DNA from 2 places in the Streptomyces sp. cmx-18-6 genome. Region 1 is predicted to be linked to the other one. Evidence: riboswitches for the same ligand, from Rfam matches in the RefSeq annotation. Region 1 holds a riboswitch; the other holds the start of a gene.
What was found. A riboswitch is a leader RNA that binds a small molecule or an ion and turns the genes downstream of it on or off. The one in region 1 is predicted to bind thiamine pyrophosphate.

Region 1 (7,249 bases):
CGACCGAGAGGCCGGTGACGTCCGGGACGTCGATGGGGCTGCCCTTGCTGACCACCAGGGCCACCGCCGTATCGGGGTTCCGGTCGGCCCCCGCGCGGGGATCCGTGCGGATGACCTCGCCGCGCGCCACGTCCTCGCTGAACTCCTTGGTCACCATGCCGGGGGCCAGGCCCACCTTCTTCAGGGAACGCCGGGCGTCCGCGAGCGAGGAGCCCGCGACATCGGGCACCCGGACGATCTCCGGCCCGCGCGAGACGACGAGCTTCACCGAGCCGTTGCCCCGGATCCGGTCGCCGGAGGAGGGGTCGCTGCCGACCACCGAACCCCGCTCGACCGTGTCGCTGAAGACCCCCTCCACGCCCTTCAGCCCGAGCCCGCTGTCCTCGAGCCGCTGCTCCGCCGCCTTCTGGGTCTGGCCGAGCAGCGAGGGGACCTGGGTGAACTGGCCGGAGTTGATGTACCAGACGCCCGTGCCGATGCCGAGGGTCAGCAGTACGGCGGTGAGCACCGTGATCAGCTTGCGGTGCGGGCCGCCGAACGGACCGCGCCGCCCGGCCCCGCGCCGGGGCGGGGGCGGCGGGGGCGGCATCTCCAGACGGCTGGTGCGGTGCACGCCGCCGCCGTCGCCGTCCGCCGGGAGGGCCCGCGGGATCACGCTCGTACGGTCCTGAGCGCCGTCGTGCGTGTCCGAGAGCGCCTGCGGCGGTACGGCGTCGAGCTCGGCCTCGCTCAGCCCGGCACGGGCCTCACGGGCCTCGGCCAGCAGCAGCACCGCGTCGTGCGGGCGCACCTCGGGGTTGCGGGCGGTCGCGCTCGCCACCAGGCTGTCCAGCGCGACCGGGAGCCCCGGCACGAGGGCGGAGGGGGCCGGGACGTCGGTGTTGAGGTGCCGGTAGATGACCTGGGCGGCGTTCTCGCCGGTGTGCGGCTTCGCGCCGGTCAGCATCTCGTACAGCACGACCCCGCAGGCGTACACGTCACTGCGGGTGTCGGCCGTGCCGTGCTCGATCTGCTCGGGAGCCAGATACGAGACCGTGCCCAGCAGCGAACCGGTGGTGTCGGTGGCCGTGCCGACCGCCCTGACCAGGCCGAAGTCGGCGACCTTGACCCGGCCGTCGTCCCCTATCAGGACGTTCTCCGGCTTCATGTCGCGGTGCACGAACCCCGCCCGGTGGGCCGCGCCGAGCGCGGCGAGGACCGGCTCCAGGATGTCCAGGGCCGCCCGGGGCTGGAGGGCGCCGCGCTCGCGCAGCACGTCGCGCAGGGTGCAGCCCGCGACGTACTCCATCGCGAGGTAGACGTACGCGCCCTCGGCGCCCTGGTCGAAGACCGCGACGACGTTGGGGTGAGCGAGCCGGGCCACCGACTTGGCCTCGCGGATGAAACGCTCCACGAAGGCGACGTCGACGGCGAGCGCCGGGTGCATCACCTTGAGGGCGAGCACCCGGTCCAGACGGGTGTCCACGGCCCGGTAGACCGTGGCCATCCCGCCCACGGCGATGCGCGCCTCGATGCGATACCGGCCGTCGAGCAGCTGCCCGACAAGAGGGTCCTGGAGGGTCGTGTCCACCCCGAGAGTCTACGAGCCGCCACCGACACCCCGGACGGCCCGGGGCGATCCCGGAGCCGTTCTCTTACCGATCCGTGACAGGGACACGTCCCAGGTGGGAGCGGTGAGGGGCCCGGGCGGACGACCCGTGGCGGCTCAGAACGCCGGCCGCTCCGGATCGAGGGCCGCCCGCCCCTCCACCGGGGAGGACGCCTCGGCGAAGCGGCGGCGCGGAATCCGGCCCGCCCGGTACGCCAGGCGTCCGCCGTCCACCGCGTGCCGCATCGCCGCGGCCATCAGCTCCGGCTCCTGCGCCCGGGTCACCGCTGAGGCGAGCATCACAGCCGCGCACCCCAGCTCCATCGCCTGCGCCGCGTCCGAGGCGGTCCCGGCCCCGGCGTCCAGGATCACCGGCACCCCGGCCCGCTCCACGATCAGCTCGAAGTTGTGCGGGTTGCGGATGCCGAGCCCGGAGCCGATGGGGGAGCCGAGCGGCATGATCGCCGCGCACCCCACGTCCTCCAGCTTCCGGGCGAGGACCGGGTCGTCGTTGGTGTACGGCAGCACCACGAACCCGTCGTCGACCAGGACCTCGGCCGCGTCGAGCAGCTCGATCGGGTCGGGCAGCAGGGTCCGCTCGTCGGCGATCACCTCCAGCTTGACCCAGTCGGTGCCGAGCGCCTCCCGGGCCAGCCGTGCGGTGAGCACCGCCTCGCCCGCCGTGAAGCAGCCCGCCGTGTTGGGCAGGACCTGGATGGACAGCCGCTCCAGCACCGAGAGGACCGAGCCCCGCACGGTCGGGTCGAGCCTGCGCATGGCGACCGTGGTCAGCTCGGTGCCCGAGGCGATCAGCGACCGCTCCAGCACCTCCAGGCTCGGCGCGCCGCCCGTGCCCATGATCAGCCGGGAGCCGAACGTGGCGGGGCCCAGCGTGAAGACGTCGTCGGACATGGTCAGCCTCCCTGCACGGCGGTCAGGACCTCGACGCGGTCGCCCTCGCCGAGCGTGGTGGCGGCCCACTGGCCGCGCGGCACGACGCACTCGTTGACGGCGGCGGCGACCCCGGAGGGCGCGGTGGTCAGGGCGGCGACGAGCCGGTCCAGCGCGGTCCCCGCGTCGAGGGTGCGCGGCTCACCGTTGACCAGGACGGATACGGGCGGGTTCATACGGGCTGCTCCTGGAGTACGGGGGTGGCGTCGGCGGACGCGAACCGGCCCGGGGCGAAGGGGCGGGCCACCTCGGGCAGCTCGCCGGTGGTCAGCGCCTGGGCCATCGCGTCGCCGGTGACGGGCGTCAGCAGGACGCCGTTGCGGTGGTGGCCGGTGGCGAGGAGGAGGCCGGGCAGGGCGGTCGGGCCCAGCAGCGGGGCGTTGTCGGGGGACGCGGGGCGCAGACCGGCGCGGGTCTCGGTGAGCGGCAGCTCGGTGATGCCGGGCACCAGTTCGTGGGCGTCGCGCAGCAGCTCGTACACCCCGCCGGCGGTGACGGTGGTGTCCCAGCCCATCTCCTCGCTGGTCGCGCCGACGACCAGCTCGCCGTTCTCGCGCGGTACGAGATAGACGTGGCCGCCCCGGACCACCGCGCGCACGGTACGGCTGAGGAAGGGGGCGTACGCCGGTGGCACGGTGAGCCGCAGGACCTGGCCCTTGACCGGGCGGACCGGCGGCACGACCTCCTCCGGGAGCCCCGCGAGCCGCCCGCTGAGGCTGCCCGCCGCCAGCACGACCTGATCGGCCGCCGACTCCGTACCGTCGCCGAGCACCGCCCCGGCCGCCCGGCCCCCGGTCACGGTGAGCCGCTCCACGGGAGCCCGCCGGAACGTCACCCCGGCCCGTTCGCCGGCGGCCAGCAGCGCGGCGGCCAGCCGGCGCGGGTCCACCTGGTGGTCGCCGTCGACCCGCAGCCCGCCCCGGACGCCCGGGGCGAGCATCGGCTCAAGCCGGCGGCACTCGCGGCCGTTCAGCCAGACCGACTCCAGGCCCGAACGCTCCTGGAGGGCGTGCAGCTCGCGCAGATGCGCCCGGTCGTCGGAGTCCAGCGCGACGGCCAGCGTGCCGCAGGTGCGGAAGCCGGTGTCCAGGCCGCTCGCCGCCTCCAGCTCCGCGACGAACTCCGGATAGCGGGCGGCGGAGGCGAGGTTGAGGCCGAGCAGCATCTCCTCGCCGTAGTGCAGTTCGGTGACGGCGGCCAGCATGCCCGCCGCGACCTGCGCCGCGCCGCCGCCCGGATCGGGATCGGCCACGGTGACGGCCAGCCCGCGCTGGGCCGCCCGCCACGCGGTGACCAGGCCGATGACGCCGCCCCCGATGACCAGGACGTCGGACCCTGAGGTTCTCCCCGAGACGCGCATGGGTGTCCAGCCCCTCCCTTCGCCGGCATGACCCGGATCAGGTTCGTACGGTCGGAGGCCGCCCAGCCTCCCTCTCAGCCCGGTCCGTCCGGGCTCCCGCGAGTGTTCTACCGTGGCCAGCCTAAACCCACCCGCCTTCCGCCCAGCGGGGAGCGCCCAGTGGGAGTCCCAGGAGGGCGGCGGGACGAGCGTGGTGGAGGAGCTTGCCTCCCGTCCCGGGGAGCTCCTTTCCTGACGGTGCGTCAGATGATTAGGGTGGGCGGGTGAGCGAGCAGACGGAACACCACGCGGCCGGGCGGCGGACCCGGAACGCCGTCATCGTCGGAGCGGGCATGGCGGGCGTGCAGACCGCCGTCGCCCTGCGGGAAGCCGGCTTCACCGGCCCCGTGACCCTGATCGGCGCCGAACCCCACCAGCCCTACGACCGGCCGCCGCTGTCCAAGGCGGTGCTGCTGGGCGCGGCCGAGGGCTCCGCCTTCGACGTCGACTTCGAGGCGCTGGACATCACGCTGCGCCTCGGCCTGGACGTCACCGCCCTGCGCGCCGCCCACCACCTGCTGGACACGGCCGAGGGGACCGTCCCGTACGACGTCCTGGTCCTGGCGACCGGCGCGGAGCCCATCACCCTGCCCGGCACGGAAGGCGTCCAGGGCGTCCATCTGCTGCGCACCCTGGACGACGCCGCCCGGCTGCGCCCCGTCCTGCGACGGCGGCACGACGTGGTCGTCGTCGGCGCGGGCTGGATCGGCGCGGAGTTCGCCACCGCCGCCCGCGCCGCGGGGTGCGCGGTCACCGTCGTCGAGGCCGCCGCCCGCCCGCTGGCCGGGACCCTGCCCGCCGAGGTCGCCGCGCCGATGGCCGACTGGTACGCGCAGAGCGGCGCGGAACTCCTCACCGACGCCCGGGTCGAGCGCGTCGAGGAGGGCGCGGTGGTCCTCACGGACGGCCGCACGCTGCCCGCCGGGGCCGTCGTCGTCGGCATCGGCGCGCGCCCCGCCACCGCCTGGCTCGCCGGCTCCGGCGTCGAACGCGGCCCGGACGGCTCGGTCACCGCCGACAGCGCCCTGCGCACCTCGCTGCCCGATGTGTACGCGGTCGGGGACTGCGCCTCCTTCCCCTCCGCCCGCTACGGCGAACGCCTGCTGATCCACCACTGGGACAACGCCCTCCAGGGCCCGCGAACCGTGGCCGCCGCGATCCTCGCCGCCGGGGCGGACGGACCGCTCCCCGTCCACGACCCCGTCCCCTACTTCTGGTCCGAGCAGTTCGGCCGCTTCGTCCAGTACGCCGGCCACCACGCCCACGCCGACACCCTCCTGTGGCGCGGCGACGGCGCGGAGGCCGCCTGGTCGGTGTGCTGGCTGCGCGACGGGGCCCTGGTCGCCGTGCTGGCGGTGGGCCGCCCGCGCGACCTCGCCCAGGGCCGCAGACTCATCGAATCCGGGGCCGTCCTGGACCCCGACCGGGTCGCCGACCCCGCCGTACCCCTGAAGTCCGCCGCCCTGTGACCGCCGGGCCGACCGCGCGAGGAGCGGCCCGGGCGACCCCCGTACGGTCGGCCCGGCTACCGGCTGTCAGTCCCGGATGGCACGCTTGTCCCTGTGACCGAGATTGACGCAAAGACCGATGCTCTCGTCCCCGCCTGGCTCCACCTCCCCGACATCGCGGAAAAGCTCGATGTCGAGGTGACGCGTGTACGGCAGTTGGTCAAGGAAGGCCAGCTCATCGCCGTACGCCGTGGTGAGAACCGGACGCTTCAGGTGCCCGCCGCCTTCATCGACGGCGACAAGGTGGTCAAGGGCCTCTCCGGGACCCTGACCCTCCTGAGGGACGACGGCTATTCCGACGAAGAGATGCTGGAGTGGCTCTTCACTCCCGACCCGACCCTGCCCGGCACCCCCGCGCAGGCGCTGAGCGAGAATCGCGGTACGGAGGTGAAGCGCCGCGCCCAGGCGCTCGCCGTCTGACCGACACGACCGGAAGCGGCGTACGGGCCCCGCGTGCAGCGCGGCCCGTGCCCCGCCACGACCACGGGGGAGCTCCACCATGTCCACGCCTCGCGAGCAGCTGTCCGACGCCCGGCTCTACCTGTGCACGGACGCCCGCAAGAAGCAGGGCGACCTCCCCGCGTTCCTGGACGCCGTGCTCGCCGCCGGCGTCGACATCGTCCAGCTGCGGGACAAGGGCATGGAGGCCGCCGAGGAGCTGGAGCACCTCGCGGTCTTCGCCGACGCCTGCCGCCGGCACGGCAAGCTCCTGGCGGTCAACGACCGCGCCGACGTCGCCCACGCCATCGCCGCCGACGTCCTGCACCTGGGCCAGGGCGACCTGCCGGTGCCCGCCGCCCGCGCGATCATCGGCCCCGACCGGGTGATCGGCCGCTCCACCCACGCCGAGTCCGAGGTCGACGCCGCCGTCGCCCAGGACGGCGTGGACTACTTCTGCACCGGCCCCTGCTGGCCCACCCCCACCAAGCCCGGCCGCCACGCCCCGGGCCTCGGCCTCGTGCGGTACGCCGCCTCCCTGGAGCAGCCGCGCCCCTGGTTCGCCATCGGCGGGATCGACGCGGGGAACGTGGACGAGGTGCTGGAGGCCGGGGCCCGCCGCATAGTCGTCGTCCGGGCGATCACCGGGGCCGACGACCCTGCGGCCGCCACCGCCGACCTGGCGAAGCGGGTCCGGGCGCACGCACTCTGAGCAGCCGTTGCGCGGCGCGCTCCGCGCCCACTGTCCAAGGGGTGGACGACAAACCCGTAAAACAAGACAAAATCGCCCGCTCTGGTTGGGGGAGTGTCCACCCCCTGGTTAACCTCCCCCTATGGCCCTTGGGACACCTTCCACCAGGACGGACCACGCACTCACCGTGCGTGACCTGCTCGCGACCGGCAAGACCTCGTATTCCTTCGAGTTCTGGGCGCCGAAGACCGAGAAGGGCGAGCGCAACCTCTGGAACGCGCTGCGCCGCGTCGAGGCGGTGCGGCCGAGCTTCGTGTCGGTGACGTACGGGGCCGGAGGCTCCACCCGGGCCGGGACGGTGAAGGCGACCCAGCAGATCGCCGCCGACTCCACGCTCACGCCGGTCGCCCACCTCACCGCGGTCAACCACTCGATCGCCGAGCTGCGCAACATGGTCGGGCAGTACGCCGACGCCGGCATCAGGAACATCCTCGCCGTCCGGGGCGACCCGCCGGGCGACCCGATGGGCGAGTGGGTCGAGCACCCGCAGGGCGTGAAGTACGCGGCCGACCTCGTCCGGCTCATCAAGGAGTCCGGCGACTTCTGCGTGGGCGTCGCGGCCTTCCCCGAAATGCATCCGCGCTCCTCGGACCGGGAGACGGACATCGGCCACT
Region 2 (7,249 bases), on a different contig from region 1:
GCTTCGGTGAGATCTCCACTCTCCCCGAGAGGCGCGGTATTCGAGTCGGGCAGGTGCATTTTTTCCTCCACGCACCGGACCCCTAGGGCCTTCCTAGGTGGGTACCGGCTGCATCCATCGCCACATGCCGCCTCCTCTCTCAGTGCTTACGAAGGGGTGTCGAGTCGATCAAGTGCATGCCGCGACCGCCGTGAGAACTCGACTTCCGTCAGCGGCCGCCACTTCTTGTCACCTCATGGCGCTCACCGCCCTTTCTCTCGCTGCCGTGCGTGCACCCCCGCAGGGGCGCATTTCAGGGACCCCTTGCCGTCGGGCATGTGGCCCGCGACAAGGTGCATCCAAAGCTAGCAGAGGGCGCGTCAGTCCGGTGTAAAGATGCAGAGAAATGCACCGGAAAGGTGGATCGTGTGCGCGACTACTGGCATAGTTGAGGTAGCTGCCCGTCTCTCAGGTGCAGCTCAGGTGCACTTTCGGGCGGCGAGTTAAGATCAAGTAACCAAGCCGGGAGGTAGGTCATGGCACGCGCCAGTCGAGGTGCAGACGTTCCGACGAGTGAGAGGTATTCGGTCACGCTGGTTCCGCCGGCCGTCGACGCGGTGAACAAACTGACCGCGGCGACCGGCCTCAGCAAGACCGACGTGATCAACCGCGCGGTTCAGGTGTACGCGTTCATCGAGGAGCGCCTCCACGGTGGCAGCGACCTGCTGCTACGCAACCAGGACGGTGAGACTGAGCATGTGCACATCGTCTAGCTGCTTAGCGCGGCTGAATGGAGGGGCGGCACTTTCCGAGTGCCGCCCCTCCGTCTGTCCGGCGCCGACGGCCCGGGCTCCAGGCGCCGAAGACCCCGTCGTCGGCGCCGTGGGTCCCGCACGAAGGCGCCAGGCGTGCGTACACTCCCGAGTGCGTGCGGGGTCGGTGCGTTCCAGGAACGGACCGGCCCCCTGGAGGTCTCTTCAGCGTTCGGGGAGTACGCGCGGGGGCGGGGCCGATGGAGGGCCACCGGTCACGGCCGGCGCATACCGGTGATGCCCGGGCGCATTCGACTGTCATGGGCGGGTCCGGCGACGGCCCGGCGCACCCCGGCGTGTCTGCGACACTGGATGAACCATGCCTAAGCCCGGAGAACTCACTTTCGTCGCGCCCCGCGGAGCCAAGAAGCCCCCGCGGCACCTCGCCGACCTCACGCCCGCCGAGCGCAAGGAAGCGGTCGCCGCGACCGGCGAGAAGCCGTTCCGCGCCCAGCAGCTCTCGCAGCACTACTTCGCGCGGTACGCGCACGACCCGGCGCAGTGGACCAACATTCCCGCCGGATCCCGGGAGAAGCTCGCCGAGGCGCTGTTCCCCGACCTGATGTCCGTGGTGCGGCACATCAGCTGCGACGACGACACCACCCGTAAGACGCTGTGGAAGCTGCACGACGGGACGCTGGTGGAGTCCGTCCTGATGCGCTACCCCGAGCGCGTCACGATGTGCATCTCCTCCCAGGCCGGCTGCGGGATGAACTGCCCCTTCTGCGCCACCGGGCAGGCCGGGCTCGACCGGAACCTGTCGACCGCCGAGATCGTGCACCAGATCGTCGACGGCATGCGCGCCCTGCGCGACGGCGACGTGCCCGGCGGTCCCGCCCGGCTGTCCAACATCGTCTTCATGGGCATGGGCGAGCCGCTCGCCAACTACAACCGCGTCGTCGGAGCGATCCGCCGGCTCACCGACCCCGAGCCGGACGGCCTCGGCCTGTCCCAGCGCGGGATCACCGTCTCCACCGTGGGGCTCGTCCCGGCGATGCTGCGTTTCGCCGACGAGGGCTTCAAGTGCCGTCTCGCCGTCTCGCTGCACGCCCCGGACGACGAGCTGCGCGACACCCTCGTCCCCGTGAACACCCGGTGGAACGTACGGGAGGTGCTGGACGCCGCCTGGGAGTACGCGGAGAAGTCCGGCCGCCGGATCTCCATCGAGTACGCCCTCATCCGGGACATCAACGACCAGGCGTGGCGCGGGGACCTCCTCGGCCGGCTACTCAAGGGCAAGCGGGTGCACGTCAACCTGATCCCGCTGAACCCCACGCCCGGCTCCAAGTGGACCGCCTCGCGGCCCGAGGACGAGAAGGCGTTCGTCGAGGCCATCGCGGCCCATGGCGTGCCCGTCACCGTCCGGGACACCCGGGGCCAGGAGATCGACGGGGCCTGCGGGCAGCTGGCGGCCTCCGAGCGCTGACCACCGGTGGCCCGGGAGCGGCCGGTGACCCTCACACCGTCCGGCCGAAAACCGCCGGTGTAGCCTGGGCCGAAATCAACTTCATATTCCGACAGGGGAGCGCCACAGCGCTGAGAGTGCGGCACCAAGGACAGGTTGGCCGCAGACCCTCTGAACCTCGCCCGGGTCATTCCGGGTAGGAAGTTCGGACCTTACTCAAGCTGTTGCGCCCTGCCCGCTTCCGGTACGACCCGGCGGCGGGCGGGGCCGCGTCTCTTCCTGGTCACCTCCAGGAGGAATCACATGAACACCACCAAGAAGTACGCCGCGACCGCGCTCGCCGCGGCGCTCGGCGTCACCGTCCTCGCGGGCTGCGGCGACTCGGACGGCTCCCCGTCCGGATCCGGCGCGTCGAAGGGCGGCGGCTCCAAGACCGTCACCCTGGTCACCCACGACTCCTTCGACGTCTCGGAAGCTGTGCTGAAGCAGTTCACCGAGAAGAGCGGCTACACCGTCGAGCTCCTCAAGAGCGGCGACGCCGGGGCCGCGCTCAACCAGGAGATCCTGACGAAGGGCTCCCCGCGCGGCGACGTCTTCTTCGGCGTCGACAACACCCTGCTCTCCCGCGCCCTCGACAACGGCCTCTTCATTCCGTACGAGGCCAAGGGCCTCGACCGGCTCGCGGACGGCACCGAGCAGGACGGGGAACACCGCGTCACGCCCGTCGACACCGGCGACATCTGCGTCAACTACGACAAGAAGTACTTCGCCGACAAGAAGCTCGCGCCGCCGCAGACCTTCGAGGACCTGCTGAAGCCCGCGTACAAGAACCTCCTCGTCACCGAGAACGCGGCGAACTCCTCGCCCGGCCTCGGCTTCCTCCTCGGCACCGTCGCGGCCCAGGGCGAGGACGGTTACGAGGAGTACTGGAAGAAGCTGAAGGCCAACGGCGTCAAGGTCGTCGACGGCTGGGAGGAGGCGTACCACGAGGAGTTCTCGGGCTCGGCGGGCGGAAAGAAGACCGGCGCGGACCGGCCCCTGGTCGTCAGTTACGCCTCCAGCCCGCCCGTCGAGGTCCTCTACGCCGACCCGCGGCCCAAGGAGGCCCCGACCGGGGTCGCCACCGGCACCTGCTTCCGGCAGACCGAGTACGCCGGGCTGCTGACGGGGGCGAAGAACGAGGCGGGCGGCAAGGCGCTGCTGGACTTCCTGATCGGCAAGACGTTCCAGGAGGACGTCCCGCTGAAGATGTTCGTGAACCCGGTCGTGAAGGACGCGAAGCTGCCGGAGATCTTCACGGAGTTCGGCGAGACCGTCGACAAGCCGGCTACGGTGGCCCCGGACAAGATCGCCGCCAACCGTGAGCAGTGGGTCCAGTCGTGGCACTCGCTCGTCGTGAAGTAGGCGGCACGACCAAAGCCGCCGGGCCCGACTCCGAGCCCGGCGGCGGGCGGCGGTCCGGCGGCGGAGACGTGCGACGGTCCGCCGGCGGCGGCGGGCAGCGCGGAGCCGCGGTGCGGATCGGTCTGATGGCCGTGCCCGTCGCGTTCTTCGCCGTCTTCTTCGCCTACCCCGTGTCCGCGATCGTCGGCCGCGGGCTGAAGACGGACGGCGACTGGCAGTTCGGGCGCATCGGCACGGTGCTCGCCCGCCCCGACATCCTCGACGTCCTCTGGTTCACCACCTGGCAGGCCCTCGCCTCCACCGCGCTCACCCTCCTGATCGCCCTGCCCGGCGCGTACGTCTTCGCCCGCCTCGACTTCCCCGGGAAGCAGGTGCTGCGCGCGGTCGTCACCGTGCCGTTCGTCCTGCCCACCGTCGTCGTCGGCACCGCGTTCCTGGCGCTGCTCGGGCGCGGCGGGTTCCTGGACGAGCTGTGGGGCGTACGGCTCGACACCACCGTGTGGGCGATCCTGCTGGCCCACGTCTTCTTCAACTACGCGGTGGTCGTACGGACGGTGGGCGGTCTGTGGTCGCAACTGGACCCGCGCCAGGAGGAGGCCGCCCGGGTGCTCGGCGCGGGACGGTTGGCCGCCTGGCGACGTGTGACGCTGCCCGCGCTCGCCCCGGCGGTGGCCGCCGCCACGCTGATGGTCTTCCTCTTCACGTTCACCTCGTTCGGCGTCGTGCAGATCCTCGGCGGCCCCGCGTACTCCACCCTGGAGGTGGAGGTCTACCGGCAGACCGCCCAACTGCTCGACCTGCCGACCGCCGCCGTGCTGACCATGGTGCAGTTCGTGGCGGTCGGCGCGATCCTCGCCCTGCACGCCGTGACCGTACGCCGCCGGGAGCGGGCGCTGAAGCTCGTCGACCCGGCCCAGACCTCCCGCCGGCCGCACGGCCCCGGACAGTGGGCACTGCTCGGCGGGGTGCTGCTCACCGCGCTCGTGCTGATCCTGCTGCCGCTCGGGGTGCTGGTGGAGCGGTCGTTCGACGGGCCGGGCGGTTACGGCCTCGGCTACTACGAGGCCCTCCAGTCGGCGGGCTCCAGCGGCTCGACCTTCCTGGTCGCCCCGCTGGAGGCGGTCGGCAACTCGCTCCAGTACGCGTTCGTCGCCACCCTCATCGCGCTGGTCGTCGGCGGTCTCGCGGCGGCCGCGCTGACCCGGCGGGCGGGGCGGCTGGTACGCGGCTTCGACGCGCTGCTGATGCTGCCGCTCGGGGTCTCCGCCGTCACCGTGGGCTTCGGCTTCCTCATCACCCTCGACGAGCCGCCGCTCGACCTGCGGACCTCCTGGATCCTGGTCCCGCTGGCCCAGGCGCTGGTGGGCGTCCCCTTCGTCGTACGGACGATGCTCCCCGTGCTGCGTGCGGTGGACGAGCGGCTGCGCGAGGCCGCCGCCGTACTGGGGGCATCCCCGCTGCGGGCCTGGCGGGAGGTCGATCTGCCCCTGGTGCGGCGGGCGGTGCTGGTCGCGGCGGGCTTCGCGTTCGCCGTGTCGCTCGGGGAGTTCGGGGCGACCGTCTTCATCGCCCGGCCCGACAACCCGACCCTGCCGGTCGCCGTCGCCCGGCTGCTGGGCCGCTCCGGGGAGCTCAACTACGGGCAGGCGATGGCCCTCAGCACGATCCTGATGCTGGTGTGCGCGGTCTCGCTGCTGCTCCTCGAACGCATCCGTACCGACCGATCCGGGGAGTTCTGAACGACATGCTGAGCCTGGAAGCGGCCACCGTACGGTTCGGGAGGCGGACCGCGCTCGACGCCGTCGACCTGGAGGTCGCCGACCACCGGATCGTCTGCGTGCTCGGTCCCAGCGGCAGCGGCAAGTCCACCCTGCTGCGCGCCGTCGCCGGGCTTCAGCCGATGGACGGCGGCCGGGTGCTGCTGGCCGGCCAGGACCAGCGCGGCGTACCGGTCCACCGGCGCGGGCTCGGCCTGATGTTCCAGGACCACCAGCTCTTCCCGCACCGCGACGTCGGAGCCAATGTGGCCTTCGGGCTGCGGATGCACGGGGCCGGGCGCGCCGAGGCCGGGCGGAGAGTGGGGGAACTCCTCGACCTGGTCGGCCTCCCCGGCTCCGAACGCCGCGCGGTCGCCGCCCTCTCCGGCGGCGAACAGCAGCGCGTCGCCCTGGCCCGGGCCCTCGCCCCGCGCCCCAAGCTCCTGATGCTGGACGAACCGCTCGGCCAGCTCGACCGCAGCCTGCGCGAACGCCTGGTCGTCGAACTCCGGACACTGTTCCGCGAGTTGGGTACGACGGTGCTCGCCGTCACCCACGACCAGGGTGAGGCGTTCGCGCTCGCCGACCAGGTGGTGGTGATGCGGGACGGCCGGATCGCTCAGGAGGGCAGCCCGCTGGACGTGTGGCAGCGCCCCGCCTCCGCGTTCGTCGCCCGCTTCCTCGGCTTCGACAACGTGACCCCCGCGACCGTGACCGGCCGGGCCGCCGCCACCGCCTGGGGCAAGGTGCCGGTGCCCGAGGGCTCGCCCCAGGGCGACGTCGACCTGCTGGTGCGCCCGGCCGGGGTGCTCATCGGGGCTCCGGAGGACGGGCTGCGCTGCACCGTCGGCGTGCGCACGTTCCGGGGGAACCATGTGGCGGTGCGGCTGAGCCCCGAGAACGCGCCGGTGCTGGAGGCCGAGTGCCCGCTCCGGGACACCCCGGACGAGGGCGCGGTGGTGGGCGTCCGGTTCGACGCGGCGGAGACCGTGGTGCTGGCGGGGGAGTGATCGGCGGGGCCCGTCAGCACCTCAGGGGACGCGCGTTCCGGCCACCACCAGCCCCAGTTCGTACGCCAGGATCACCGCCTGGGCCCGGTCCCGCAGCCCCATCTTCGCGAAGAGCCGGTTGATGTGCGTCTTCACCGTGTGATCGGTGATGGTCAGCCGGACGGCGATGTCCGCGTTGGACAGCCCCTGCGCGATGAGGACGAGCACCTCCGCCTCGCGCGCCGTCAGCCCCTCGACGGAGCGGACCGGGGGCGCGCTGACCCGCTGCCGGGTGAACTCCGCGATCAGCCGCCCGGTGACCTCGGGCGCGAGCAGCGCGTGCCCGCCCGCCACCACCCGTACCGCGTTCAGCAGTTCGGGGAAGGTCGCGTCCTTGAGGAGGAAGCCGCTGGCTCCCGCCGTCAGGGCGTCGTACACGTACTCGTCCAGGCCGAACGTCGTCAGCATCAGCGCCTTCGTCGCCCCGCCCGACGCGGTGACGATTTCGCGGGCCGCGTCGATCCCGCCGAGCCGGGGCATCCGGATGTCCAACAGGGCGACGTCGGGCCGGAGCTCGGCCGCGACGCGGACCGCCTGCTCGCCGTCCTCCGCCTCGCCGACCACCTCGATGTCCTCCTGGGTGTCCAGCAGGCCGGCGAACGCCGTCCGTACGATCGCCTGGTCGTCGGCGACGATCACTCGGATCACCACGGGAGTTCCGCCTCCACGAGATAGCCCCCGGCCGGACTCCGGCCGGTGGTCAGCCGGCCGCCCAGCAGGGCGGCCCGTTCACGCATGCCCACCAGCCCGTGCCCCGGACGCCCGGCGGATTCCGTAGCGGGGGTCGCGGGCGGCCCCGGTCCGTCGTCACCGACCCGGACCCTCAGCAGCCCCGGCCGGTGG

Region 2: another riboswitch for thiamine pyrophosphate. It lies ahead of ACLJPL_RS11170 (thiamine ABC transporter substrate binding subunit); the one in region 1 lies ahead of thiO (glycine oxidase ThiO).

The regions. Positions count from the first base shown of each region.
Region 1 covers NZ_JAEBEP010000001.1:100,391-107,639, reverse strand. The annotation lists gene pknB (Stk1 family PASTA domain-containing Ser/Thr kinase) at 1-1,570, opposite strand, end outside; gene ACLJPL_RS00465 (thiazole synthase) at 1,706-2,500, opposite strand; gene thiS (sulfur carrier protein ThiS) at 2,503-2,715, opposite strand; gene thiO (glycine oxidase ThiO) at 2,712-3,899, opposite strand; TPP riboswitch at 3,897-4,009, opposite strand; gene ACLJPL_RS00450 (NAD(P)/FAD-dependent oxidoreductase) at 4,163-5,407, shown strand; gene ACLJPL_RS00445 (Rv2175c family DNA-binding protein) at 5,501-5,866, shown strand; gene thiE (thiamine phosphate synthase) at 5,946-6,596, shown strand; gene metF (methylenetetrahydrofolate reductase [NAD(P)H]) at 6,718-7,249, shown strand, end outside.
Region 2 covers NZ_JAEBEP010000004.1:105,402-112,650, reverse strand. The annotation lists gene ACLJPL_RS11185 (hypothetical protein) at 1-59, opposite strand, end outside; gene ACLJPL_RS11180 (hypothetical protein) at 516-752, shown strand; gene rlmN (23S rRNA (adenine(2503)-C(2))-methyltransferase RlmN) at 1,111-2,217, shown strand; TPP riboswitch at 2,301-2,417, shown strand; gene ACLJPL_RS11170 (thiamine ABC transporter substrate binding subunit) at 2,500-3,600, shown strand; gene ACLJPL_RS11165 (ABC transporter permease) at 3,726-5,339, shown strand; gene ACLJPL_RS11160 (ABC transporter ATP-binding protein) at 5,345-6,367, shown strand; gene ACLJPL_RS11155 (response regulator) at 6,389-7,057, opposite strand; gene ACLJPL_RS11150 (sensor histidine kinase) at 7,051-7,249, opposite strand, start outside.